Regions from separate parts of the Actimicrobium antarcticum genome, predicted to be linked through region 4. Evidence: predicted binding sites of a transcription regulator. Region 4 holds the regulator's gene; each other region holds the start of a gene.
What was found. Region 4 encodes sigma-54, which starts transcription at its own class of promoters, with help from an activator protein. Its sites were predicted from a motif close to TGGCANGNAANCTGCTTT; they were not measured.

Region 1 (3,174 bases), on a different contig from region 4:
GGTCGATTGCAGATGATGGCGCGGTAACCGTGCTGTTTCAGGAGGGCGATGTCGGCTGCCAGCAATTGCGGCGCAACCGATAGTCCTGACGTGAGGTGGCGAATGTCCATGTTGTCTCCGAATTTTTATTGGGTGAATCAGGCCGCGTTGAGCGGTATTTTCAAGTAACGCACGCCGTTATCTTCGGGCTCGGGCAAGTGACCCGCACGCATGTTGACCTGGACCGAAGGCAGGATCAGTGTCGGCATCTCCAGCGTGGCGTCGCGCTTGTTGCGCATCGCCACGAACTCGGCCTCGCTGACGCCGTTATGCACATGAATGTTATGGGCGCGCTGATCAGCCACGCTGCTGACGAATTGCACATCGCGCCCGCCGGGCAGGTAGTCATGGCACATGTACAGCAGGGTGTCGGCCGGCAGGCTGAGCACCTTATTGATCGATTGAAACAGCGTACGGGCATCGCCGCCGGGGAAGTCGCAGCGGGCGCTGCCGTAGTCGGGCATGAACAGCGTGTCGCCGACAAACGCCATGGTCTGGTCCTGATCCCGGATGACATAAGTCATGCAGGCCGGCGTATGGCCGGGCGTATGCATGGTGCTGCAGGCCAGCGAGCCGATGGCAAAGGCTTCGTCATCCTGAAACAGGTGATCGAACTGACTGCCATCACGTGCCATGCCGGCATCGGCATTGAACAGCTTGCCGAAGACCTGCTGCACCTGGGTGATCTGGCTGCCGATGCCGATCTTGCCACCCAGTTGCTGCTGCAAATACGGTGCGGCGGACAGGTGGTCTGCATGGACGTGGGTTTCGAGTATCCACTGCACGCTGGCACCGAGCTCGCGTACGCGGGCGATCAGCTTGTCGGCCGAGCGGGTGGTGGTGTGGCCGGACTTCGGATCGTAGTCGAGCACGCTGTCAATCAACGCGCAGTGTCCGGTGGTCGGGTCGAGCACCAGATAGCTGACAGTCCAGGTGTTCTGGTCAAAAAAGCCTTCAATCCGGGCGTGGGTGGGTGTGGTGAGCGCCATGCGGGTATGTCTCCTGTAAAAGCTGGTCTGTAGCGCCAGGCATCTTTACGCTTCGCAATAAGCGTACCAACCCAGCGATTCAAATTAAATCCGCACAAGCTATTGATTTAATGATGATTTATTTTTATTGCTGTCCGAGCAGGGAAGCTTGCGTACTGCCAGTGGCAGCAGCACTCAGCCAAATGGCAGCTAAGTGGCAGTTCGGGGCAGTCATGTGGCAATAACAGTGTGTTGTGTAAATGCTGGCCGCGCGGCGCCGGTCCGCTGGCATGTCATGCGACTGCCATCGTGACAGTGCATGTCAGCATGGCAGTGAATGGCGCTGCCATCTGGTTGGCGTGTCATTCGTAAAAATCCCAAGTCCCTGTTTTCAAAAGCATTCTTTTTAAGAAATGTTTTGGCACGAAACCTGCTGTATCGGGTGTCATGACCCCTGCCGACCGCCGCCTGCTGCGCCAACTGATCATCGCCGTGCTGATCAAGTTCATTGTCTTGACCGCACTGTGGTGGCTGTTCGTGCGTGACGCGAGCGTCACCGTCGATGCAGAGCGCATCGCCGACAGGATCACTGCAACAACATCTACTCAAGGAGCAGGAAAGTGATTTCAGAACAACTGGTGGACCTGTCACGGCTGCAATTTGCGGCAACGGCGATGTACCACTTTCTATTTGTGCCGCTGACCGTGGGCATGGTGTGGTTGCTGGTCATCATGGAAAGCGTGTATGTGATGACCGGCAATGTGATCTGGAAAGACATGACGCGCTTCTGGGGCAAGCTGTTCGGCATTAACTTTGCGCTGGGCGTGACCACTGGCATCACGCTGGAATTCCAGTTCGGTACCAACTGGGCGTATTACTCGCACTATGTCGGCGACATCTTCGGTGCGCCGCTGGCGATCGAGGGAATGATGGCGTTTTTCCTGGAATCGACAATGATCGGCCTGTTCTTTTTTGGCTGGAACCGGTTGAGCCGGCCGCAGCATCTGCTGGTGACGATGCTCATGGCAATCGGCACCAACCTGTCGGCACTATGGATTCTGATTGCCAACGGCTGGATGCAGAATCCGGTCGGCGCCGAATTCAGCTATCTGACCATGCGCATGGAAATGGTGGACTTCTGGGCCGTCGTATTCAACCCGGTGGCGCAGGCAAAGTTCGTGCATACCGTGTCGGCCGGCTATGTGACCGGATCGATGTTCGTGTTGTCCATTTCCAGCTGGTACCTGTTGAAAGGGCGCAATGTCGAGTTCGCCAAACGCAGTTTTCGGGTGGCGGCAGCGTTTGGTCTGGCATCGGTGCTGAGCGTGATCGTGCTGGGTGACGAATCCGGCTACACGGTAGGCGAAGCGCAGCAGACCAAGATGGCGGCCATCGAAGCGATGTGGGAAACCAAACCGGCACCGGCCGGCCTGACGCTGGTGGCCAGCATCAATGAAGCCGAATCAAAAAACAACTGGGAAATCGAAGTCCCGTGGGTCATGGGCTTGATCGGGACCCGCTCGGTCAGCAAGCAGATTCCCGGCATCCACGATATCAAGGCCAACAACCGGGAGCGCATCGTGCGCGGCATCGTGGCGGTCAAGGCACTTGAGACCTTGCGTACCCATCGCACCGATACCGTGGCATTGCAGGCATTTGACAGGCACAAAGCCGATCTGGGTTTTGGTCTGTTACTGAAAAAATATGTCGTCGACGTCAATCAGGCAACGCCCGCGATGATCGATCGTGCCGTCAATGACACGATGCCGCGCGTGACACCGATGTTCTGGGCATTTCGCATCATGGTGGGTCTGGGCTTTGCGATGCTGCTGCTGTTCGGGCTGGCGTTCCTGAGCACGATCAAGTCGACCTGCTCGCAGCGGCCGTGGCTGCTGCGATGGGCGCTGTGGATGCTGCCTGCGCCGTGGATCTCCTGTGAACTGGGCTGGTTCGTGGCGGAGTACGGTCGCCAGCCGTGGACCATTTACGGCGTGCTGCCGACCCACATGAGCGTCTCTACTCTCAGCGTCAACAACCTGTATGGCTCGCTGGCCGGCTTCATCGTGTTCTACACCGTGCTGTTGATCGTCGAGATGTTCTTGATGGTCAAGTTTGCGCGACAAGGGCCCGGCAGTCTTGGCACTGGCCGCTATCAGCAAGAAGTTGT
Region 2 (3,174 bases), on a different contig from region 4:
CGTTATCCAGCGAGAACATGCCACCCATTCCGGCCACCACATCGATGATCAGCTGGGTGTGCTTCCAGTACTCGAACTGGTCATGCCCCATGTAGAACGGTGTCTGGTCCAGATTACCGAGATAGACATCGTTATCGCTGATCGGAAACTCGCCCTGCGCATACAGCAAGGGCGAACTGCCATCGCAACATCCGCCTGACTGAAAGAACATGACCGGTCCGTATTTTGCGCGCAGCGTCGCCAGTAATTCCAGCGCACTGTCGGTCGCGATGACCCGATCGACTCTGTTGCCTGTCATGATTTCCTCGCTATGAAAAAACCGCCCGGGCTGATGCTGTCAGGCCGGGCGGTGATGGTGTCGCACTATCGATCATGCTGCAGACAATCCGCGTCCTGATAGCAGGACGCAACTGTCTGGAGCGGACTCATGCCGAATGCTGAATCAGAAGAATCCCAGCGCGTTCGGGCTGTAGCTGACCAGCAGGTTTTTGGTTTGCTGATAATGATCGAGCATCATCTTGTGGTTTTCGCGGCCGATACCGGACTGCTTGTAACCACCGAACGCGGCATGGGCCGGATACAGGTGATAACAGTTGGTCCAGACCCGACCGGCCTGAATCCCACGACCGACGCGGAAGGCGCGTGAACCGTCACGCGTCCACAAGCCGGAACCGAGACCGTACAAGGTGTCATTGGCGATTTCCAGCGCCTCTTCTTCGTCCTTGAAGGTGGTCACCGACACGACCGGCCCGAAGATCTCTTCCTGGAAAACACGCATCTTGTTATTCCCCTGGAACACGGTTGGCTGAACGTAGTAACCGCCCGCCAGATCGCCTTCAAAGTTCTGACGCTCGCCACCGATGAGGCACTTGGCGCCTTCCTGCTTGCCGATATCGAGGTACGACAGGATTTTTTCGAGTTGCTCATGCGACGCTTGCGCACCGATCATGGTCGACATTTCCAGCGGATTGCCCTGCTTGATGGCGGCAACGCGCTTGAGCGCACGCTCCATGAAACGGTCGTAAATCGATTCCTGGATCAGCACGCGCGACGGGCAGGTGCAGACTTCACCCTGGTTCAGCGCAAACATCGAGAAGCCTTCAAGGCACTTGTCAAAGAAGGCGTCATCGTGGTCCATCACGTCGGCAAAGAAGATGTTCGGCGATTTGCCGCCCAGCTCCAGCGTCACCGGGATCAGGTTCTGTGCGGCGTATTGCATGATCAAGCGACCGGTGCCGGTTTCGCCGGTGAAGGCGATCTTGGCGATACGCTTGTTCGATGCCAGTGGCTTGCCGCATTCCAGACCAAAACCGTTGACGATGTTCAGTACGCCTGGTGGCAGCAAGTCTTTGATCAGGTCCATCATGACCATGATCGATGCAGGTGTTTGCTCTGCCGGCTTCAACACCACGCAGTTGCCGGCCGCCAGTGCCGGCGCCAGTTTCCACACCGCCATCAGGATCGGGAAATTCCACGGAATGATCTGGCCAACCACGCCGAGTGGCTCATGGTAGTGATAGGCATAGGTCTCAGCATCGATCTGCGACACGCTGCCTTCCTGGGCGCGGATGCAACCGGCAAAGTAACGGAAATGATCGATCGCCAGCGGGATATCCGCCAGCGTCGTTTCGCGGATCGGCTTGCCGTTGTCGATGGTTTCGGCCAGTGCCAGAATGCCCAGATTGGCTTCCATGCGATCGGCAATCTTGTTCAGGATATTGGAACGATCGGCCAGCGACGTCTTGCCCCAGGAGGCCTTGGCGGCGTGCGCTGCATCGAGTGCGAGTTCGATGTCTTCCGCAGTCGACCGTGCCACTTCGCAAAAGACCTTGCCCATGATCGGGCTGACGTTTTCAAAATACTCGCCCTTGACAGGGGGTACGAATTTGCCACCGATGAAGTTGTCGTAGCGCGCTGCGAACGGGTTCTTTACACCGAGCTTGCTGAAATCTGCCATGTTCATGTTGTCGTGCTCCTGGTTGTTGTGGTGTCTCTGGTTTGCTGTCCGGGTGCTTGTTGCACGAACGATATTTAGCAATCAACGTGCCATGCCGGTGGTGGCGGTGTTTGGCGGGCTGACGACGTCCTCGTGGCGGGACGCTGTTTTTTTTTCGAACAGGTCTGCCGGGGGACTGTTCCAAATTGAATCAGTCAGCGTGGAACAGTTACAGCGCCGAATCCGTTGCCAGTGTGTAGGTTGGGCTTTGCAGCCAGCCCTCGCAAGGTGGGCGTCGAACAGCAAACACAGTGACGGTGACGTTGCCGAATCGTAGGTTGGGCTGCGAAGCCCAACATGCGTCAAGCTTCCTGCGCAGTGAGTTTTGCGGTAGCTAAAACGGTTGCTGCTCCGTCGCGACCAAGCCGGGTGCGGCCCGGCAGCCGGTCACTTCTTTTTGCTTCGCCAAAAAGCAGTAACCAAGAAAAAGGCGACCGCAAGACCGCTGCCCTGCGGGTTCCCAAATACCGTGCCCGGTCAGGGGGAGGGCCGCAAACTCGCTACGCTCAGACAGTGCGGCCCTCTTGTCCCCTGCCCGGGCACGGTATTTGGCAGCGGCCTTTTATGCGGAATTCAACGTCAACACCAAGCCCAGCCTTGATGATTGATTGATGGCCAGGCTCGCTTTGCGCGAGAAAGATGGCTTGTAAAAGCCTTGTAGATTTTGAGTTTGGCGTTGGTTTTGATACTGAATTTGAAACTGGCTTTGACGTTGGTTTGGAAGTCGATGTCGATCACGACGAAGAAGTTTTCTCGCGCAAAGCGAGCACGACCATCTCGCAGGTTCCAAGGCTGGGCTTGGTGTTGACGTTGAATTCCGCATAAAAAGGCCGCTGCCAAAAACCGGGTACGGCAAGAGGATCAGAGGCCCGCACTGTCTGAGCGCAGCGAGTTTGCGGGCCTCCCTCTTGCCGTACCCGGTTTTTGGGAACCCGCAGGGCAGCGGTCTTGCGGTCGCCTTTTTCTTGGTTACTGCTTTTTGGCGAAGCAAAAAGAAGTGACCGGCTGCCGGGCCGCTCCCGGCTTGGCTCCACGGAGCAAAAACCGTATTAGCTACCGCAGAACTCACCGCGCAGGGAGCTTGACGCATGTTGGGCTTGGCAGCCCAACCTACGATTTTGGATGCTTGGCACAACGATTGCTGACGGCGATGCGTGATGAGCTCAACTACGCACGCC
Region 3 (3,174 bases), on a different contig from region 4:
GTATTCCAGTGCTTGCTCGAGTGACGAACAGACGGTTGGAATCAGTGCGTCTTCTTCTGGCGGCAAATGGTACAAGTCTTTGGAAGCAGCTTCGCCTGGATGGATCTTGTTTTGCACGCCATCGAGGCCAGCCATCATCAGTGCAGAAAAGCACAGGTACGGATTGGCCAGAGGATCCGGAAAACGTGTCTCGATGCGACGCCCTTTTGGATTCGGTACGTGCGGAATACGGATCGAGGCAGAACGGTTACGCGCTGAATATGCCAGCTTGACCGGTGCTTCGTAGCCAGGGACCAGACGCTTGTACGAGTTGGTACCCGGATTGGTGATGGCGTTGAGCGCGCGCGCGTGCTTGATGATGCCGCCGATGTAGTACAGCGCGAATTCGGACAGACCGGCATAACCGTCGCCAGCGAACAGGTTCTTGCCATCTTTCCAGATCGATTGATGTACGTGCATGCCGGAACCGTTGTCGCCAACGATAGGCTTCGGCATGAAGGTTGCCGTTTTGCCGTAGGTATGTGCGACGTTCCAGACCACATACTTCAAATTCTGGGTCCAGTCTGCGCGCTCGACCAGTGTCGAGAAACGGGTACCGAGTTCGTTTTGTCCAGCACCAGCCACTTCGTGGTGATGCACTTCAACAGGAATGCCCATGCCTTCGAGGATCAGGGACATTTCCGAACGCATGTCCTGCATGCTGTCGACAGGAGGAACCGGGAAGTAACCGCCCTTGACCGCTGGACGATGACCGGTGTTGCCGCCTTCGATCTTGTCGCCGGTTGACCATGACGCTTCTTCGGACTCGATCTTGACGAAGCAGCCATCCATGCCGACTTTCCAGCGGACGCTGTCAAAAATGAAAAATTCTGGTTCCGGGCCAAAGTAGGCGGTATCGCCCAGGCCGGATGATTTCAGATACGCTTCGGCGCGCTTGGCGATCGAGCGTGGATCACGGTCGTAACCTTTTCCATCGGATGGCTCGATGACGTCGCACTGCATGAACATCGTCGTTTCTTCCATGAAAGGATCGATGTTTGCGGTGTTTGGATCCGGCATCAGAATCATGTCGGACGATTCAATACCTTTCCACCCAGCGATGGAAGAACCGTCGAATGCGTGACCGGATTCGAATTTATCCATGTCAAAATGTGAAACGGGCACTGTGACATGCTGTTCCTTGCCACGGGTGTCGGCAAAACGGAAATCAACGAATTTGACTTCGTTATCTTTCGCCATTTTCAATACTTCTGCGGCCGTCATTGCCATGAGAATCTCCTGTGATTAATTGGGATACTACGAATTTGCGAAATGGTCGTGCGCCGAATGATGCATACAAAAGTAATTCACGGCAAAAAGAGGACGTCCAAAGCTCAGCGTGAAAGCATAGCAGATTCCATGCCATGAACTGCGGGAATTCCAGCGAATGAATGCCGTTCAAACCTCCTCGATTACCGGGAACGAGGGGCAAAAACCGGATTTTTGAAACATTTCATGAAAAATTCAAGATGCCGTTATGGTGCCAATTTCAGCCTAACTCCTTATTTTGGTGCGATTTTTTATCCACCATCTTTTTTGCACCACGATGAATCATTTTCAATCCAGATCGATCACTTTGTTTGAAGGGGAAACCGCATGAGCACCTACCAAGAACTTCTCAGCCTGGGCCGGGACCGCGCGGCGGCCGGACAATTGCCCTATGCGGGCGCGCTGACACCTGAAGAAGCCAATAGCGTCTTGCGCCTGAATCCGGATGCCCGCCTGGTCGATGTCAGAACCAATGCGGAGCGAGACTGGGTCGGCAAAGTCATTATTCCCGAGCAACAGCATTTATCCGTCCAATGGAGTTTGTATCCGGGAGCAAGCCCGAATCCCGATTTTCTGGAACAGCTCGGTACGAACGCGGACAAAAACACGCCGATCCTGTTCCTGTGCAGATCCGGCGTTCGGTCACGACATGCTGCCAAGTTGGCAACAGAGGCCGGCTATGCTCACTGCTTCGATATCCTCGAAGGCTTTGAAGGCGACCGCGATACGGATGGACACCGCAAGACCGTAAATGGCTGGTGCAAAGCCGGCCTTCCTTGGATCGGAGCATAGTCAATCCGTCGCCGGACCATTTTCAATGTCAATCACGCCCTGCAATCCGATAATGCGATTGCGCACGAAATTGATGTGACTGCGCAATCCATACAGCTCTTCTGCAAACGAAAGCGGAATGGAAATCTGGTTCACTTTTTCTTCGATCCCATTGAGATGGCCAAGCTGGAGGGCGTAGACTTCCTTGCGCTTGTTGTTGGGCACGTCTTCGATTGCCTGCTCGACCGAACGCAATTGCCCATACCAGCGATAGACACGTGACCGGACTTTCCAGACATACAGCGGAGGAACGATGCGTGACAAGGGAATAAACAAGGCGCCCACAGCCACCACCACGACCCACATGCGCTCCATGAAATTGGACAGCCAGAACGGAAAATAATGCTGCAAAAATGACGGGCCGGTCTTGTAATACTTTGCGGCGGCCGGCGCTACCGGCACTTCGGTATAGCTCGCGGTCGGGAATTCGCCCTGTCGTTGAAACCATCCGGCGCGGCCGTGGATCCGTGTCGCTGACTGGACGAACAAATCCACCAGCGCAGGATGAATGCCTTCGCGCGCCACCAACGTTGCCGTTGGCGCAATCAACTGGTAGTCACGTGCAGGCAAGTCACGTCCCAGATCGACAATGCCACGCGGAAGCACCACGTGCGACAGGAACGGAAATCGTCGGGTATAAGCCTCCGCTTGCGTGAAATCAAATAGTTTGATGCCCGGTGTCTGCAACAGCATTTGGATCAGCAGTTCATCCGGTGCGGAACTGAACACCATACCGTCGATCGTCCCTGCCAGTAACGCGACCGTCGCTGGCGTATTTTCCAGCGCACCCAGTTGCAGTTCGTCCGGTGCAACGCCGTTGACCGACAACAACTTCTTGAACAGTTGCGGCACCCCGGTACCCGCAGGCCCGACATTGATGTGCAATCCCTTCAGTTGATTGAGCTCGCTAATGTCATGGGTATCCCGATAAAACAGCCATACCGGCTCGGTAAACAAACTGCCAAGCGAAATCAAACCGTTCCGTTCGGCGTCCTCCTGCTCGGTCGAGCCACTCTGTACAAAACCAATATCGAT
Region 4 (3,174 bases):
TGTGTTTGATGGCGTCGTGCTGATGGTCCTGCAGTTTGGTTTTGTACTTGATGACCTGGCGATCGAGCTTGTCGATCAGCGCATCAATGGCGGCGTACAGGTCCTCGGCAATGCTTTCTGCATGCAGGTCCTTGCCGCGCACGTGCAGGTTGATTTCTGCTCGTTGCCGTTTTTCTTTTTCGGGGAGTTTATCTACAGTCAGGATGACAGCGATATCAATGACGTGATCGAAATGACGTTTGATGCGTTCCAACTTGCTTTGCACATATTCACGGATGGCAGGGGTCACTTCGAGATGATGTCCACTGATTGTGAGATTCATACGGCGCTCCTTTGAATAGTGCCGCTGGAGGTTCGTTTTGTACCCGGATGGGCACTGTCGAACACAACGACAGGTAAAACATGACAAATGAAACTACGGAAAAACTTGGAAGAAAATTACAGTGCCTTGCGCAGGTTGACGGATGGGATTTTCAGGGCTTCTCGATATTTTGCGACGGTGCGTCGTGCCACCACCATACCCTGTTCTCCCAGCATGTCTGCGATTTTGCTGTCAGAAAATGGAATCTTCGGGTCTTCAGCTCCTATCAATTGTTTGATGAGTGCCCGTATCGCCGTTGAGGACGCTTCGCCCCCGGCTTCAGTGGCGACATGGCTGCCAAAAAAGTACTTTAACTCGAACATGCCATGCGGGGTCAGCATGTATTTCTGGGTTGTCACACGGGAGATGGTGCTCTCGTGTAAACCCAGTGTATCAGCAATTTCGCGCAAGACAAGAGGGCGCATGGCGACCGCACCATGCGAGAAAAAGTTCCTTTGGCGTTCAACAATTGCCTGTGCCACGCGCAGGATCGTATCGAAACGCTGACGCATATTCTTGATCAGCCACTTCGCTTCCTGCAGCTGCGATGTCAGTGAACCATCGCCTTTATTCTGCTTCAGGATGTTCGCGTACAGGGCGTTGACGCGCAGGCGCGGCATCACGTCGTGGTTGAGCATGACCTGCCAGCCGGCGCGGGTATGCTTGACGATGACATCCGGCACCACGTAGTCCGAGGTGCCGCTGCCAAAGATCGCGCCGGGGTGCGGATTGCATTGCCGGATCACGCATTGTGCTTCGCGCAGGTCTTCATCGTCACAGTCCAGCGCCTTCTTGAGCTTGCTGAAATCACGCTGCGCAAACAGCGTCAGATAGTGTTCGACGATGTCCAGCGCCATGCGCCGGGTCACCATGGCAATGCCGGGAAAACGCCGGATCTGCAGTGCCAGGCATTCGGCGGCATTGCGTGCGCCGACGCCGGCAGGATCGAAGCTCTGCAGCAGTTTCAGGGCGATCGTCAGCTCGTCGGCGTCGATCGCCAGTTCGGCCGGCAAGCGCTCGTGGATCGCCTCCAGCGTGTCTTCCAGATAGCCGTTGTCGTTGAGTGCATCGATCATCAGTTCGACCAGTGCCCGGTCGCGCGGATTGCGTACGGTGACCCGCATCTGCTCCAGCAAATGATCGCGCAGCGTCAGTTCATGGGCTTCCAGCTGGGGTCGCGCATCGTCGTCTTCCGGCGCTTTGGAGGTGCGCGCAACGTCGTCGAAGGTCCAGTCCGATTCGCTGCTGGCGGCGCCTTCCGGTGCCTCGTTGCTGACCTCGGCAGGCGCTTCGCCGTCGCTGCTGGGAGGGGCGGCATTGGCATCCTCGCTGGCACCTTGCTGGCGAATGCCGTCGGCGCCGATGGCACCATCGGCGAGCAGGCGTACCGAATGATCCAGCGGATCGTCGAGCCGTTCCAGTAGCGGATTGTCGGTCAGCATCTGCTCCAGTTCCTGATGCAGTTCCAGCGTGGATAACTGCAATAGCCGTATCGATTGTTGCAGTTGCGGTGTCAGCGCAAGATGCTGTGAGGTGCGGAGCTGGAGGGATTGTTTCATCGTGGTCCGGGCCTACATCCGGAAGTGTTCGCCGAGATACACCCGGCGTACCGACTCGTTGGCGATGATGTCATCCGGGCGTCCGCTGGCCAGGACAGCACCCTGGTTGATGATGTAGGCGCGGTCACAGATGCCCAGCGTTTCGCGCACGTTGTGGTCGGTGATCAGGACGCCGATGCCGCGTTCTTTCAGGAACCGCACGATGCGCTGGATTTCGATCACGGCAATCGGGTCGACGCCGGCGAACGGTTCGTCCAGCAGCACGAAGCGCGGATTGGTCGCCAGCGCACGCGCAATTTCGACGCGACGTCGTTCACCGCCGGACAGGGACAGAGCCTGGTTGTCACGCAGCTTGTCGATTTGCAGATCCTGCAGCAAGGTGTCAAGGCGCTGATCGATGACTTGCCGGCTCAGTGGTTTGCCTGCCTCGCGCTGTAATTCGAGTACCGCGCGAATATTGTCCTCGACGCTCAGCTTGCGAAACACCGACGCTTCCTGCGGCAGGTACGACAGACCCAGCATCGCCCGCTGGTGGATGGGCAGGCGCGAAATGTCGACGCCGTCCAGCCGGATCTCGCCAGCGTCCGATGGGACCAGGCCAACGATCATGTAAAAGGAGGTGGTCTTGCCGGCACCATTCGGGCCGAGCAGGCCGACCACTTCGCCGCTGCCTACCTCCAGCGCGACATCGCTGACGACCTGCCGTACGCCGTAACTTTTCTTCAGACCGCTGACGATCAGTTTGCTGGCAGTCATCTCGGCCGTCATTTGGCGGCACCCGGCGTACGTGGCTGGATCACGGCCTTGATGCGACCCGCGCCGGCCTTGCTGTCGGGGCCAGTCGCAGTGTTGTTGACCGAAAAAAATTCGCTGCGGCTGTCATACGAAATGAATTCGCCTTCGACTTCATCGGTCGGCTTGGTGCCGTCGAGTCGACGCATCTTTGCCTTTGAAAAAAGTTTGACCAGCTCGGTCTTGCCATCGTATTCGATCCGTTCGGCTTCACCTTCGATCCACAGGTCGGGTCCGCCATCGCGTTTTTGGCGGAAACTGGCCAGGCTGCCGGGCGCAGCGTACAGCGTGGCGAACTGGTAACCGGCAGCGTCCTGGGTGACGACGACGCGTGCGGCTTTCATCAGCAATGTCCCGCGCGTGACAATCACTGCGCCAGTGAAGGTATTGATTTGCTTGACATCGTCGTACGCCATCTGATCGGCGTCGACCACGGTGGGTTTGCCGGAGTCTGCCTTCTCA

Region 1: cydP (cytochrome oxidase putative small subunit CydP) is a predicted target of sigma-54. The motif match lies at 1,427-1,444, and genes of this name have one in related genera.
Region 2: adh (aldehyde dehydrogenase) is a predicted target of sigma-54. The motif match lies at 2,032-2,049, and genes of this name have one in related genera.
Region 3: glnA (type I glutamate--ammonia ligase) is a predicted target of sigma-54. The motif match lies at 1,387-1,404, and genes of this name have one in related genera.

What each region holds. Positions count from the first base shown of each region.
Region 1 is NZ_BAAAZE010000005.1:283,279-286,452, forward strand. Features, by position in the region: gene ABD720_RS04145 (bifunctional protein tyrosine phosphatase family protein/NAD(P)/FAD-dependent oxidoreductase) at 1-110, opposite strand, end outside; gene ABD720_RS04150 (MBL fold metallo-hydrolase) at 138-1,028, opposite strand; gene cydP (cytochrome oxidase putative small subunit CydP) at 1,455-1,631, shown strand; gene ABD720_RS04160 (cytochrome ubiquinol oxidase subunit I) at 1,628-3,174, shown strand, end outside.
Region 2 is NZ_BAAAZE010000005.1:76,246-79,419, reverse strand. Features, by position in the region: gene ABD720_RS03260 (DUF779 domain-containing protein) at 1-298, opposite strand, end outside; gene adh (aldehyde dehydrogenase) at 443-1,963, opposite strand; gene ABD720_RS03250 (hypothetical protein) at 2,636-2,821, shown strand.
Region 3 is NZ_BAAAZE010000005.1:15,879-19,052, reverse strand. Features, by position in the region: gene glnA (type I glutamate--ammonia ligase) at 1-1,269, opposite strand, end outside; gene ABD720_RS02990 (rhodanese-like domain-containing protein) at 1,636-2,100, shown strand; gene ABD720_RS02985 (TAXI family TRAP transporter solute-binding subunit) at 2,101-3,174, opposite strand, start outside.
Region 4 is NZ_BAAAZE010000014.1:89,439-92,612, reverse strand. Features, by position in the region: gene hpf (ribosome hibernation-promoting factor, HPF/YfiA family) at 1-322, opposite strand, end outside; gene ABD720_RS17150 (RNA polymerase factor sigma-54) at 439-1,920, opposite strand; gene lptB (LPS export ABC transporter ATP-binding protein) at 1,933-2,676, opposite strand; gene lptA (lipopolysaccharide transport periplasmic protein LptA) at 2,685-3,174, opposite strand, start outside.